Regions from separate parts of the Cellvibrio zantedeschiae genome, predicted to be linked through region 3. Evidence: predicted binding sites of a transcription regulator. Region 3 holds the regulator's gene; each other region holds the start of a gene.
What was found. Region 3 encodes LexA, which represses DNA repair genes until DNA is damaged. Its sites were predicted from a motif close to ACTGTNTNTANANACAGT; they were not measured.
Positions count from the first base shown of each region.

Region 1 (3,754 bases), 770 kb from region 3:
TAAGTCCTGCGCGCTCCACATTTCTTCAAAACGATACTCTTTCTGATCAGTTAAATTAAAGTAAATGAGAGCAATTTTTATAGAATCACATTTCGACTGCGCACACATCATCCACCCGTAACATTTAGCTTGCGCCCAATGTAGTTGGCGGTGGTTATGAGGAATTTTCTCGACATCACCGTAAAAAGTTTTAATTTCTTCAATACAACCAGTTACTGGTGAATAGCCATCAGCTCTGCCACGAAAAGTGAGATCGTTAAATTGAATACTTAGGCTGATTTCAGTTTGGTAATCATCGGGTCGATTGGCCGTAACTCGTTGGTGTCCCTCTATACCCTCCAGTCCAGTTGGTGATGGGGTGAATTTTCGGTCTATGCTGCCTGTCTTTGCAGCGAATTCTACCAAGGTTTTGACAGCGACAATTTTTGATTTATTGCCAGCTAACATATACCACCTCAGCGGGAATTTTATTTGCAGAGAAAAAGTCGAGCCAGCGTCGTTGATTGTCCTGGATGCGGTCCCCTGGGCCTTTTACCTCCAACATTAAATAGTCATTTTTATCTGGAAAAAATTGAATTAAATCGGGTAAACCGCTGCGATTATTTCGCACGTCAAATAGTATGCGCTTAAAAATTAACGCTAAATGTTGTGCAGGAATAACTTCCAACGCGAGATTCAAGATTTCCTCGTTAAAAAAATGCCAGTTCACAAAGTGGTTGGCCAAACCTTGTTTCATCCTCCACATGTCGCGTATGTGCTGTTTGTGGTAACCATCTTCAAATAAACAAAACAATTCGGTAATGCGTGGCCGTTTAAGTGAGAAGCTTGCTTCGTACATATCCAGCGGCGCTGATTGAAACGGATTGGCAAAGGCTCCGTCCAGGCTGCGGAACATTTCCGGCCATAACCACAATCCAAAAAGACCGGTGAGTAACTGGTTTTCGACATATATACAGGGCGCTTCGGTGGAATGAAAATGCAAGCGCACAATTTCTTCAACGTTTAGTTGCTGCGTGCCGGAAATGTTATAGGGGTTAACTAAAGTCAAAGATCGTTCTGTTACGGATGACGGCGTTTTTTTTGAATAACTTTTCCCTAATTTTTTAGCGAGTCGAAGCGAAATTCGCTCAGCGATTTGCAATTCCTGTTCATCAACAGGAGCTGTGAGTAAGGACTCTAGCATGTCCCATGCTTCCAGGTACTTTTCCTGTTTCTCCAATAATCGTATTTGACGCTCACGTGCAGGCGGCAATTCGCTTTGCCTATATAAGCTGAGAGCTAAATCAACTTGATGCTGTCGTTCAAACTTATACGCAAGTTGGTTGCATAATTTTGATCGCCGGCGTCTTAATGTGTGAGCTTGGATTGAGTCTGGTATTTGCCGGGCAATTTCAACAAGATTCTCGTGTGTACTTGCCAATTCTAATTGTTCACGCAGAATTATCAGGTGCTTATAAAGTTCCAATTCTTCACGAGTTTTAAAAATGCGATGCTGCTCATCAATGGTGTAATTTTCATAACGGAATAAACCAATGTCTTGCAACACAAACTCTGTTAAGTCTTGATGCGAGTTGCCAAAAAATAACAATAGAAAATTATCAATGATATGTTGGGTCTTTAAGCAATAAACCAGACCAAGTTGTTTATTGGTCCATTGCTGCCATTCTTTCGTTGAGGGATAAAGGTGTGCTAGTTGGTCGATTAAATTACTTTTTCGTTCCGACTTGCTGTTGACGGAAAAAGCCTCAACAAGCTCAGCTTTTGTTAATAGATGTGCAACTTCATGAAATGACAAAAGTACTTGTATATCTATAAATCCACATTCAATTAAATATTTCGCTGCATCTTCAAGAGAATTTATTTCAGGGTAATTGATTTTATCCGCGCGAAAAAAGGGACCTTTACGGCTGGATAAACGGACAAACAAGCATTGACTATGAAGAGGAAGGTGTTGAAAAGTGTCGGCAAAGTCTCGCTCTTCTTGAGTCAGAAGATCTTCGTAGCGTACGGCAACCCAATCCACAAGGAACGTAAAATTGGAGAGGTAGTAGGTTGGTGGCAAATCAGGAGTGGCGTTCATTGGCGGCAATCGCATTGGCTGGGCAATGGATTATATTGTACTGGTTATAGATACAGTTTGCGAGTGCTTGCTATATGGTTGAGGAAAATTAAAGCTCAATAAAAAAGCCATATCTTTTGATATGGCTTTTGGGTGTTAGCGTCAGTTCAATATGGTGACACTTTAGTGTTGACGGCTGCTAAACGGTTCTACTGAATAGAAATTATGAATGCTATCTGACCATGATGTGTCAGCCATGTCTGGCCAATCATCTTTGTCAAACCCAGGCGCATTTTGTAAGCGTTCTTTGCTGACGTCTAAAATAAATCTTTTGTTTTCCGTGTCCAACTTTAATGCTTTCCAGGGCACGGCAAAAAGTTTTTCGCCTAGTCCTAAAATTCCGCCAAATGAAAGCACTGCGTATGCAATTTTTCCGCTAGCGACGTCGAGCATAATTTCTTTGATGTCACCAAGGTCTTCATCATAGGTGTTGTAAACATCGTTGCCGTTTAATGTGTCAGCGCCCATCAAGCGTGGGCCTGGGCCAGCATGATGTTTATGCTTATACATGCCATAGGTATCTCGAGTTTCGTAGTTCATATCGTATCTCCGAATGGTTAACCTAAGTAAATATTGCGTGCAGTATATGTTTACTACGCTATTCACTTTAATAACTTTTCGGTTTTTATATCTGTACGGAAGCGCACAAGAATTTTTAGTTATTATTTTTTGAAATACATGCGATAAGTGGCGACATGGTAGATGGTTAAACTGCGTACCGATTTTTTGTTTTAAATTTATATACATTAATTGAAGCGATTAATTTTTTATTTACCTTACAGAACGAGGATTGAAAAATGGTCAGTAAAAAATCTGGTAAAAATTTCTCAGAAAATTCTGAACGAATTACTGAGGCAGGGAAAAAAGGTTCCGGTGCAATAGGAGGAAATCTAAAAAAAGATCCCGGTCGAGCAGTTGAATCTGGACATAGAAGTCACGAGCAGCGTCGCGGTAGTGGAGACGATAACGCCTAATTGGGGGAGGCTTTTTTGTATTGACCTTTGCTGATGATGCGCCTATTATTTTCTGTATATACATACAGGTTGTGGGTTATGAATAGCGAAGATTATGTCGATGATCCGGATCCCTGGGTTATTGCGCCTGCGCAGCCCATTAAGGGGCGCGGTGCAGTTTCTAACATCGCAGGGCGCTACGAGACAAGAATTAGTGAAGCCATAGATGATGGTTGGTCCCATGAGGAAGAGGCGGTTTTAGCGCCTGTGACCCATGTGACCTATGAAACCGCCAAAACCATTCTGTCTCGCAATCAGTCGCCAGATTTACCTTTCGGTGTGTCCTTAAATCCTTATCGTGGCTGCGAGCATGGCTGTATCTATTGTTTTGCTCGTCCTACCCATTCTTATTTGGGCTTGTCTCCTGGGTTGGATTTTGAAACTCGTCTGTTCGCCAAAATAAATGCTGCCGAGCTATTGCGAACCGAGCTGGCGGCTAACTCCTATATTCCGAACGCTATTGCTTTAGGCGTCAACACAGATGCTTATCAGCCCTGTGAACGCAAGTTTCAGCTTACCCGGGCTGTTTTAGAGGTCCTTCATGAGTGTAATCACCCTGTAGGCTTAATTACAAAATCCTCCGTCATTGAGCGCGACATTGACTTGCTGGCTGACATGGCAA
Region 1 covers NZ_BMYZ01000001.1:1,180,433-1,184,186, forward strand. The annotation lists gene IE104_RS05270 (ATP-dependent DNA helicase) at 1-447, opposite strand, end outside; gene IE104_RS05275 (VRR-NUC domain-containing protein) at 431-2,080, opposite strand; gene IE104_RS05280 (PRC-barrel domain-containing protein) at 2,243-2,659, opposite strand; gene IE104_RS05285 (con-10 family general stress protein) at 2,917-3,093, shown strand; gene IE104_RS05290 (PA0069 family radical SAM protein) at 3,172-3,754, shown strand, end outside.
Region 1: the regulator LexA is predicted to act here: its motif matches at 2,120-2,137, upstream of IE104_RS05275 (VRR-NUC domain-containing protein).

Region 2 (3,754 bases), 1.7 Mb from region 3:
TGCAAATATAATTCGCGATTTAACCCTGGAAGGCATTATTCGCTCACGAGGAGAAGCAGATCCTCAAAATGTGAGTAACTCAATTGCTTATGGTGTGGAGTTCATTGAGCCAGAAGAAGACAAACGCTTACTTTTGTATGCCTATGTATATGCACAAATCGGTAGTGAAGAAATTATTGGTAGTTAATAGGCGATAATTGATTGGTAAGATGCATTGCCGCAGCTAATTATTGTGAGTGCAAATAAAAAAGGGTGCCCTGAGGCACCCTTTTTTATTTGAAGCACTGATCGCTCAATGCTTCGCGAGCATTAAGCAGCTGGAGTAGCTGCTACTGCTGCTTTTGGCTTACGACCGCGCTTTGCAGCACCGGCAGCAGCTTTCTTAGCAGCTGGAGCTTTTTTAGCTACTGCTTTTTTAGTGGCAGGAGCTTTCTTGGCAGCTGGAGCTTTCTTAGCTACTGCTTTTTTAGCAGCTGGAGCTTTTTTAGCTGCTGCTTTTTTAGCGGCAGGAGCTTTCTTGGCTGCTGGAGCTTTTTTAGCTACTGCTTTTTTAGCAGCTGGAGCTTTTTTAGCGGCAGCTTTCTTGGCAGCAGCAGCGGTTTTCTTAGCAGAAGCTTTGGCTTTTGCAGCAGCTTTCTTAGCAGCTACTTTAGCGCGTAAAGCAGCTTTTTTGTCAGCAGCTTTTTTCTTGGCAGCAGCTTTCTTAGCAGCAGCTTTAGCTTTCAATGATTGCTTCTTAGCAGCAGCTTTAGCTTTTACAGCAGCTTTCTTAGCGGCCAATTTAGCTTTTACAGCAGCTTTCTTAGCAGCAACTTTGTTTTTAGCAGCTACTTTCTTAGCAGCAGCTTTTGCACGCTTAGCTACAGCAGCTTCAGCTTTAGCAACAGCTTTCTCGTGAGCTGCAGCTACTTTGTTAGCAGCTTTAATAGCAGCTACTTCTTTCTTAGCGGTAGCAACCGCAGCTTTAGCAGCGTCTGCAGCTTTCTTGGCAGAAGCAACATCGCCTTTAGCAGCAGCAGTCAACTTAGCGTTTTTCTTTTTAGCAGTAGCAGCTAATTTGCTTTGTGCAGCTTTAAGAGCAGCACCAGCTTTAGTTGCTTCTTTTACAAGACCAGCAATAGCTTTTTGAGCATCAGCAGCTTGAGCAGCGCGAGCCTTTGCCAATTGAGTTTTGAGGGCAGCGAGTTGTTGTTCTAGACCCGCAACTGGATTAACGGCAGATTGTTTACGTGCAGCCATAGTGTGTGCTTCCTGTAAAAATTCGATTAGACGAAAAATGGATAAAAAGTTACAACATGTATAAATTAAAACTTTATTGAAAAAATTCAAGTTTTTTAATGCATTTTTTGCAAAAAAACGTGTTTTTTTTACAAAAAAGTCCAAATTAAAGCTCTTAAGAGTTTATAAACACGATTTTTTTTGCTTTTCGAACTTTCTAAATGATTGTTAATTTATTTTTTAATGTAAATTTTTAACCGCTAATTTCCCTCAAATGAGTCTTTTGAAAACTCAATAACACCTGTTTAAGGTTTTTAAAAACCTTAATGCGAACTCTTTTAAAGATCTGTTTCGGTCATTTAAATTTTTTGTAAAAGCACTTTGATGACTCTTTTAGATGGCCTTACATACCCTCTTCAGACTCTCGTTAACCTCATAATGAACCCGATTAATTTTTTGAGTTTAAAGTTTTATCGCGTTTGATTTTTTTATTTTGCAATCCAGGCAATAACTAATATTGATAGTTATTATGTATGCATATACAGTATTGATGTTGTTGTTTTTAGTTTTGGAAAATTTTTTGTGAAAAAAATCATTCATTGTGATGCAGATTGTTTTTATGCAGCAGTCGAAATGCGCGATGACCCTTCGTTGCGTTCGCGCCCTATTGCCGTAGGGGGGAGCTCTGAACAGCGCGGCGTAATTTCAACATGCAATTACGAAGCGCGTCATTTTGGTGTTCGTTCTGCTATGTCATCCATTGCAGCAAAAAAGCTATGTCCAGATTTAATAATCCTGCCGCATCGCATGGAGGCTTATAGGGAAGCTTCGGTAAGCATGCGACATATTTTTTATCAATACACTGATCTCGTAGAACCACTATCGCTTGATGAAGCTTATTTGGATGTTAGCGATAGTGAATATTGTGGCGGGAGTGCAACGCGTATAGCCGAGCAAATTCGCCAGCGTGTTTATGACGAATTAAAGCTGACTGTTTCAGCGGGTGTAGCGCCCAATAAATTTTTGGCTAAGGTGGCTAGCGATTGGAATAAGCCAAATGGCTTATTTGTAATTACGCCTAATGCGGTAGACAGTTTTGTTTTGCGTTTGCCTGTCAGTAAAATTTTTGGTGTTGGAAAAGCAACTAATACTCGGTTAGCAGAGATCAATATTAAGACCTGCGCCGATTTGCGCCGCTTTAGTATTTTCGAGTTAAAACAGCGTTTCGGGCAGCTTGGGGTACGTCTATATGAATTGTGCCGGGGGATAGATAACCGTGAGGTGAGTCCCTCGCGTCGGCGTAAATCATTAAGCGTTGAAAATACCTTTCCGCAAGACTTGCGCGATTTGGCCAGTTGTTTAAATCGCTTGCCTGAACTTTTGCAACAGCTGGCGAGTCGCTTAAGGCGAATAGATGATGATTACGTGGTGGTTAAGATATTCGTCAAAATAAAATTCGCTGACTTTACCCAAACCACTATCGAGCGCAGTGGGTCCACTTTAACGCCGTCGGAGTTTCAGAGTTTATGTTGTGATGCATACGCTCGCAAAGAATCGCCGGTCCGCTTATTGGGTGTTGGTGTTCGCTTTGTTGATTTGCGTGAGGATCAACCTTTCTATCAGTTGGATTTGTTTGAGTGACTGAAAGAGAGTGAGCATGGAGGAGTGGAGGTGTGACACATCCATGTGATGTGAGGATGTTAAAGCGAGTCGTAGGTGTTGCGAACGTGTAGGGGCGGTTGATAGTGACGGTTGCGGCTTGCGCTGAAATGATCATGTAAGGTGTTTTGCATAAGTTTGGTGAATTCTGGCTGCTTGATGCAAATTAAATGTCGATGATCGCCTGCTTCCATATAGATAATATCGTTTTCCATCAATTCATCATCCCAAATCACATCAATACCATAAGCTTTGCCAACTACCGGTATTGCACCTGCCTCGCAATCTTTAAAAAATTGCACAAGTTCGTCTTCTTCAACGAGATGCATGTGTCGGTCAAATATTTGGTTGAGGGTATGGCGCAGGATTTTATGGCTGGAGGGAAGTACGCAAAGCGTGTAATGAAAATCTTCATCGCGGAGTAAAACGCCTTTAGCAAGTGAGCGATTGTCTATCTTGGCAACTTGAGCAGTGTTAAATGAGCCCTCTGCATACGCATGCTCGAGTAATGAATATTGGATTTGATTGTTCGTTAAATATTTCTCTATGTTTCTAGCGACACCCATACGTCAACACTCCAAAAAGTGAATATATTTATTTAAGTGGCGTTGGTAAGGTCAAACAACCTTTGCTCTTAAAGTATAAGAACGGAAATGCAAATGCGTTGGAAAGTTTTCGAAGCAATTTCTTTAAAAATAGATGTTTTGGTTATCAGCAGCGAATAAATTGCGGTATGGGTGGGTGATTGGCAGAAATTACCGCCTGATAAAACAAAAGGCCTCGTGGCGTAAACCATGAGGCCTTTTATTTTGGATGAGTTGAAACTTATGCGAGAGCAGCGATTTCTTGTCTTACGGACGCCAGTTTCACGCAGGTG
Region 2 covers NZ_BMYZ01000001.1:286,842-290,595, forward strand. The annotation lists gene IE104_RS01315 (flagellar brake protein) at 1-187, shown strand, start outside; gene IE104_RS01320 (hypothetical protein) at 310-1,239, opposite strand; gene dinB (DNA polymerase IV) at 1,801-2,859, shown strand; gene IE104_RS01330 (aminoacyl-tRNA deacylase) at 2,919-3,443, opposite strand; gene IE104_RS01335 (aspartate aminotransferase type Ic) at 3,703-3,754, opposite strand, start outside.
Region 2: the regulator LexA is predicted to act here: its motif matches at 1,747-1,764, upstream of dinB (DNA polymerase IV).

Region 3 (3,754 bases):
GCCTTCGCGTTTGATGAAGGTGTGGTCAATGTATTTCCCGACATGATCAAACGCTCAGTCCCGGGCTATGCCACTATCATTAATATGATTGGTAATCTGGCAGAGCGTTATGCTCAAGCCGACAGCTTTTGTTATGACTTGGGATGCTCACTGGGTGCAGCCACCTTGGCCATGCGCCATCGAATTCAAGCCGCGAATTGCAGCATAATTGGTGTAGATAATTCTGCTGCGATGATATCGCGTTGTGAACAAGTTATTGCAGCCGATAGCGCGGAAATAGATGTGGAATTGCATTGCGCAGATTTGTGCGAATTCCCGATTAACAATGCGTCAGTTACCGTATTGAACTTTACTTTGCAGTTTATTGCCTTGGAAAAACGCGCCGCGATTTTGCGCAAAATCTACGAGGGATTAAAACCTAATGGTGTTTTAATCCTGTCGGAAAAGCTCGCCTTTGACGATGAACAGCATCAAGCTCTCATGATTGAACTGCACCACAACTTCAAGCGCGCTAACGGTTACAGTGATTTAGAAATTGCGCAAAAGCGCAGCGCTATTGAAAATGTTCTTATTCCAGAAACCCTCGCCACTCACCGTCAGCGCCTTAAAGATGCAGGTTTTGCCAGCGTAGATGTTTGGTTTCAATGTTTTAATTTTGCCTCGATAATCGCCATCAAATGATTGAATACTCCACCTTACTCGCATACTTGCCTGAAAGCCCTCTCGCACCTTGGTCCGCTGATTTACCACAGCAAATTGCTGATGGCCTGTGTGAAAAACGTTACGGCGATTTGCCGGATTGGAAACAAGCACTTGCACGCCTACCCAAAATTACCAGCAGCCAAAATAATTTTAGCGATAAAGTTGAGATAGGCGCGCCCACAGATTGCGATGCGGCAACCCGCGCAGAATTACAACAAACGTTGGAAGCACTTATTCCCTGGCGCAAAGGCCCCTATTGGTTGCACGGTATTCATCTCGACACAGAGTGGCGCTCAGATTGGAAATGGGATCGCGTCACTCCCCATTTGGCCCCACTCAAAAATAGATTAATTTTGGATGTTGGGTGCGGCAACGGCTACCACTGCTGGCGCATGCTGGGTGAAGGAGCGCACCGCGTAATTGGAATAGATCCATCGCCACGCTTTGTAGTCCAATTCCATATGATTAAACAACTTGCAGACAAGGATTATCCAATTGATGTTTTGCCGGTAGGAATAGAAGATCTACCGCCTAAACTGCAAGCGTTTGATACGGTTTTTTCCATGGGTGTTTTCTATCATCGCAAATCACCTATGGATCATTTGCGCGAACTTAAGGAAGCACTGCGCCCCGGCGGGCAGCTGGTGCTGGAAACCTTGGTAATTGAAGGCGGCTTGGGCGATGTTCTGGTACCCGAAGGGCGTTATGCGAAGATGAATAACGTATGGTTTTTACCGAGCTGCGAAACCATGCTGAGCTGGTTACGCAAAATGGGTTTTAATAACGCGAGAGTTGTCGACGTTTGCACAACGTCAGTTGAAGAACAACGCTCAACTCATTGGATGAAATTTCATTCACTCCCTGAATTTCTAGATCCTCAAAACCCTTCGCTAACTGCTGAAGGACATCCGGCGCCTATTCGTGCCGTTTTTGTAGCAGAAGCTTAAATCGACTACCTAACTCTTAACAACAAGCCTTGGCATTGGCCTTGGTAAGCTGCATTTTCAAGTTGCTTTAACTCTTTGTCTGTCAGCTTTCCAGGGCTTGCGATTACCGTGTGGCTATTACCAGCCGCCAGGGCTTCCCACGTAATCCACAACCGACTCGCTTCATCACTACAGTGAATTAAACGCACAAAACGCGTATCAACACCGAAAGATTCCAGAAACTCCCGCGATAAATGTTGCGGCGCAATCCAAGTGACCCAACGATCAACACAACTCTGCGTTAAAAACGCAATCATGGGCATCAGTAACGCAGCTTGTTCAGGTGATGCGTTGGCAATAATCAGTTCAGTAATACCGCAGCTGGTTGCTGCAGGCTGACTAGCTTGACGAATATTATTCACGACGAATCACTCCTACACTTAAACCTTCGATAGTAAATTCCTGATCAGTCAAATCCACCTGGATAACATCAAAATCTGGATTTTCTGGCCACAGCTCCACTTGGGAACGGTTGCCAATTCGCTTGTAGCGTTTCACAGTCACTTCTTCGCCTATACGCGCTACCACAATTTGGCCGCTACGAACCTGGTCGGTACGATGAACTGCCAACAAATCTCCATCCAGGATGCCAGCGTCCTTCATACTCATGCCATTAACGCGCAGAAGATAATCCGCAGAAGGTGAAAAGAAGTTGGGGGGAATGTTGCAGTAATCTTCAATATGTTCTTGCGCAAGAATGGGATTACCCGCAGCAACACGGCCTACAATAGGAACGCCTTCATCAACCGTCTCTGGCAGGCGAATACCGCGTGATGCACCTGGAACGATTTCAATAGCGCCTTTTTTAGCGAGGGCTTTGATATGCTCTTCGGCAGCATTAGGGGATTTATAACCAAGAATACGTGCGATTTCTGCACGGGTGGGCGGATAGCCGGTTTCTTCGGCATAATCCTTGATGAGCTGTAAAACCTGTTCCTGACGCGCCGTGAGATTGTACATAACCACCCCTGTTGATCTGTTTGTTTATACAGTAATTGGGATTATATACAGTATTTTATACAGTGCAACAAGTTTTTTTAACGAAAATTAATCAGCATTGGCGGGGTTGCTGGAGATCGACGCTGGTCTGATTACAAAATAGAGAATCACGATTACCACCAGAATAGCGCCTGCAACTTTGATTTCCTCGATCTTGGCGTAAGACAACATCAAGGCACAGACGACGGTACCAAGCACAGGGACTACCGCTGGAATTTCAAATCGACCTTTAGGCTCCCCCTTGCGATACTTCAGTACCACTAGTGCCAAATTAACCATCATGAAACATATCAATAGCAGCACACTGGTAGCGCGCGCCAGCGACGCAATATTACCGGTCAGCGCAAGCACTAACATAAAACCAAGCACTGCGAGCGACGAAACATAAGGCGTGCGGCGGCGGCTTACCTTGCCAAGCACCTTAGGCATCAACCCCTGATTCGCCATCCCATAGATAAGCCGCGAACCCATAATGAAATTGAGCAGCGCAGTATTAGCTACCGCAAACATCGCAATGAAAGCAAAAGCAATAGGAGGAAACCAGGGTGCAGCCCGTTTGACCACATCTACCAAGGGGGCTGAGGACGTTGCAAGTTCAGCTGCCGGAATCACTGAAACCGCAACAAGCGAAATGGTTACATAAATAGTCGACGCAATAAGCACCGCCAGCAAAATCCCCTTGGGCATGGTTGATTCGGGATTTTTAACTTCTTCGCTGACGTTGATAATATCTTCAAATCCGACAAACGAATAAAACGTGAGCACCGCCCCCGACAGAATCAACGAAAAACTCAGATCACCCGCAGGATTCGCCACGGTTACTGTGCTGGTGTAATCGACCGAACCAATAAATTTTGCACCCACGGAGATGACTAGCAAAAGCCCGCCAAGCTCTATGCCGGTACACAACATATTCATCCACATAGATTCGCGAATGCCACGAATCACCACTCCCGCCAAAACCAAACAAAAGGTAACCACTACCAAGTCCACAGGTACTGCAGATACCAGCGTCGTAAAATATCCAGCAAAGGCGCGGCTACCCGCAGCCATTGAGGTTACGCCCG
Region 3 covers NZ_BMYZ01000001.1:1,954,209-1,957,962, forward strand. The annotation lists gene cmoA (carboxy-S-adenosyl-L-methionine synthase CmoA) at 1-681, shown strand, start outside; gene cmoB (tRNA 5-methoxyuridine(34)/uridine 5-oxyacetic acid(34) synthase CmoB) at 678-1,649, shown strand; gene IE104_RS08665 (cell division inhibitor SulA) at 1,655-2,050, opposite strand; gene lexA (transcriptional repressor LexA) at 2,043-2,648, opposite strand; gene IE104_RS08675 (APC family permease) at 2,736-3,754, opposite strand, start outside.

Region 4 (3,754 bases), on a different contig from region 3:
CATCAGCACCCGCCCCCAAAAAATAGGCCTGCAATTGATCGCGCGCCAAACCCGTGATGCGGGACATCATTGTCATAGAGCCAGTAATTAAACTGGAGCGCAGCATATTGCGTTTAGGCGCTGGGGCAGGTTCAGACACACGAAATCCTTAACAAAAAATGGCGATCAATTAATAGCAATAAAGAGCGCGCATTATCCATGGTCTGAAGGGGAAGATACAGCGGTGAAGGCAGTCAGTTTATCGACCGCCTATTACCGGTTGATATTACCAGTTTATAAATGACGAACCTCTGCGGGGGAATTCCACCAGTTATTATGCAAACCATCGCAATAATTGATCGGCGCATCTATCAGTTCTTGCGGGTCGACATCATCAAGGCATGCAAGTGCGATCGTATAAAACTCGCCACCCAACTGCTCCAGGCTTCCATGCCCAAATGGGCGCATACCGCAGTGCCTGCAAAACAGGTGATGAATGGAGTGGGAACTGAATTGGTAATCGCTGAGGTCATCTTTACCTGACAGCAAGCGGAACGCATCGGGCTTAACGCTGACACTCCAATTACGCGCTTTAGTACACATTGAGCAATTACATTTGCTCGTTCCCTGTGTCAGATCAATCCGCGCTTCAATTTTAACTGCGCCACAATGGCAACTACCGTGATAAGTCTTTTCCATTTCCAAGCTCCTCTAAAGATGTGGGTATTGATTAACACCCTGCCAGCTTGCACCTACCTACTGACAACTTATGTCAGTAGGCTTTTGCGATTTTGAAGACCAGAAAAGAAAGACCAACGGGTCAATTAAAACGAATACTCAAACCCTAGGCTGGTGGTATCCAGGCTGAAATCACCTACATCATTACGGCGAAGCTCTACGCGCGCAGCGAGGGAGTCGTTGAGGGCATATTTGGCGCCCAAACCGTAAATCAGCCCCTGATCAGAAAAACTACGCTTCTCTAACAGACTGCCGGTAACCGGAGAAAATCCCCCGGACAGGGTATTTTCGTAATCCATGGACGAAACGCCCAGAATACCCAGGAGCGCAAAATCGCTTGTCAGCTTGTAACTGAACACACCGCTCAAAGACACACCTTTCGCCTCAACCGTTTGAGTATCGTTAGGCGCAACAATAAAAGCGATATCAGGCCTGATCTTGAACCCATCAGTCGCACTGCCAAAATCGGTATAACCCAACTCAGCCGCAAACCAATCGTTAAATTGAAAGCCAACATGCAAGCCATAACTGGTATCGGAATCTTTAAACTTTTGACCCGGTACGAATACCGAATCTTTGGCGGGGCCATCGCCCGAAAATTGTGTCGAGCCCACATCTGCCCCCACATAAAACTTACCTGCATCGGCCGCTAGCGTTTGCTGGGATGCAAGCGCAACACCGGCACATAAACTCAATACTTTTAAGGATTTCATTTTGCTCATAGGGTTATCCCTGATTACTGGTTGAAAGTTCATCCCACTGAATGCTTGGGAATGATTGCAGTATAGAAACCCCAACCTATTGAAAAATAGGCGATATTTGCACGCAATTGTTAAAGACTGTAACCCGCCACACTAAAACTCATTGACAAACGGGGCTCCCACCATTACTGTATAAAAAAACAGTATAACCACGAGGTAATTTTATGTCGGTAGTCGCCGTATGGCTCTGTGATCGGGATGGCAGTATGTTTGAAGACAGAAAACTTGCAGAAGAACACGACAAGTATTTAGAACTTGCCGCCAACATCACTCAACTCATTGAAGAAAATATTCCCGGCATTGATGAGCAACAGAGCGAAGCCATTGGCCTGTTGCTAGCCCAACGCCGCGAACTCTTAGCTAAAGCCTGCAAAGGCAAACCTGATGAATTGCTACAGCCTTTCACCTACGAAAAGCCTGTAACACTCAATGCTAGCGTAGCTGCCAAAACCTAAAGCCAAAAAGCTTAAAGACAGTCTTAAGGATAAGTAGGGAGCATTTAGGCAGCTTCGCATGTATAAATCAGGTGTCCACACGCCTGATACAAAATGCAGAACCTAAAACACCACATTAGCGACTGCATTCGGGGGTATATCCACAATACCCCTTCTGTTTTCACCACTGTACTTGCCTCAACGGGTGCGGTGGTTTTTTTCTATTGTGACCCTCGCAGACAAGAATTTAAATAAACCGTTCTTCGTGATCTGGATTCGCCAGAACACAAACATCATATCGGCCAAATAAGCTGTAGCGATTTAATGCAATACGGTCATAGCACCAATCGCGCAAACCCTTAGGAAAAATTTTTACCACTCGAATTAACGACCATGGAAAAGGCAACTGTCCTATCACCGCAATAAATGAATCTGATTTTTCCAGCGCTCGACTCCCCTGTACCAACAGCATGGTTTCATAATAATCCATTGGGTAGCCAAACCACTGCAAAATCGCACGCCCTTCATCTGACTGCACTGCGCAAAGTTTAAATTTTTTGTGCGTATCGAAGCGGATAATAAAGCGGCTCCAGGCATTACAGAGTTTGCACACACCATCAAACATAATAATTTGATCGCCGGGTTTAACGTGTGGAGGAAAAGAAGTGCTCACTATTGCTACACCAAACTACGCAAAGCACTTTGCGCATCGGGGTAAGTAAATTCAAAACCACTGGCTAATAAATTTTTCGGCACCACCCTCTGTCCTTCCAGCAACAAATCCGCTTGCTCACCTAAACCTAAACGCATTGGCCATGCCGGCGTCGGAAAAAAGCACGGGCGATGCAAAACCTTGGCAGCGACTTTACTAAAATCCAATTGCGTTAAAGTTTCCGGTGCCGTGAAATTGTATTCAGGTTTTAGTTGTTCTTTTGTTTCTGGATTTTCTGCCAATTGCCAAATATGCGCCAAGGCTCGCAGCAAATCATCTACATGTATCCACGACATCCATTGCTTGCCACTGCCCAGTTTTCCGCCCAAACCTAATTTAATCGGCAAGAGCAACATAGGCAATGGACCTTGATGCCCCAGCACCATACCAAATCGCATAGCCGATACCTGCACACCATATTGTCGCGCAGACTGCGCCACTACCTCCCAATCGTGACAGAGTTTTGCCATAAAAATATTTTGGGTGGGGCTATCTTCGGTTAATTCAGTATTATCGCCAATTGCTTGAATTCCGTAATAACCTATAGCTGACGCATTCAATAAAAGTGCGGGTTTAACTTCTGCTTTAGCGATCCAATCAATTAGCGATTGCGTCAAACCAATACGGCTTTTTCTCAACGCAACTTGGCGCGACGAAGTCCACCACCAACCTAACACGCGCGCGCCAGCTAAATTAATAATGGTATCGATAGGATAATTCGCAGGCAGCTCGTTCATAGACTCAACGCAAGTAACTTTTCCATCAAACGTCCAGGCCGCTTTTTTTGCATTGCGCGTCAACACAGTTACACGTTGGCCATCGGCAATCAATGCATTCACTAACAATTGGCCAATAAAACCTGTAGCACCCGTTACTAAAACACTTTCACTTTTATCACTAAAATGTAAAGGCATCTTCAGTTCCTCACGATTTTTTACTTTACCTAAAGCATAAGCTGCAAATCCATCGCGTATACCCGACAAACCCACTCCAATTCCACACGCAAATAGAAATACACTTAGCCAGCCTTGCGGCGCCCATTGTAATTCTGTTGACTGCGAGAACCATGCGGGAAACGTCAATGCAAGCAAGGTGATAAATGCGCCGCCATTTATTGCAAGAACTGTATG
Region 4 covers NZ_BMYZ01000002.1:639,629-643,382, reverse strand. The annotation lists gene murJ (murein biosynthesis integral membrane protein MurJ) at 1-106, opposite strand, end outside; gene IE104_RS13680 (GFA family protein) at 274-678, opposite strand; gene IE104_RS13675 (outer membrane beta-barrel protein) at 804-1,439, opposite strand; gene IE104_RS13670 (YebG family protein) at 1,643-1,933, shown strand; gene IE104_RS13665 (thiol-disulfide oxidoreductase DCC family protein) at 2,160-2,585, opposite strand; gene IE104_RS13660 (TIGR01777 family oxidoreductase) at 2,591-3,754, opposite strand, start outside.
Region 4: the regulator LexA is predicted to act here: its motif matches at 1,606-1,623, upstream of IE104_RS13670 (YebG family protein).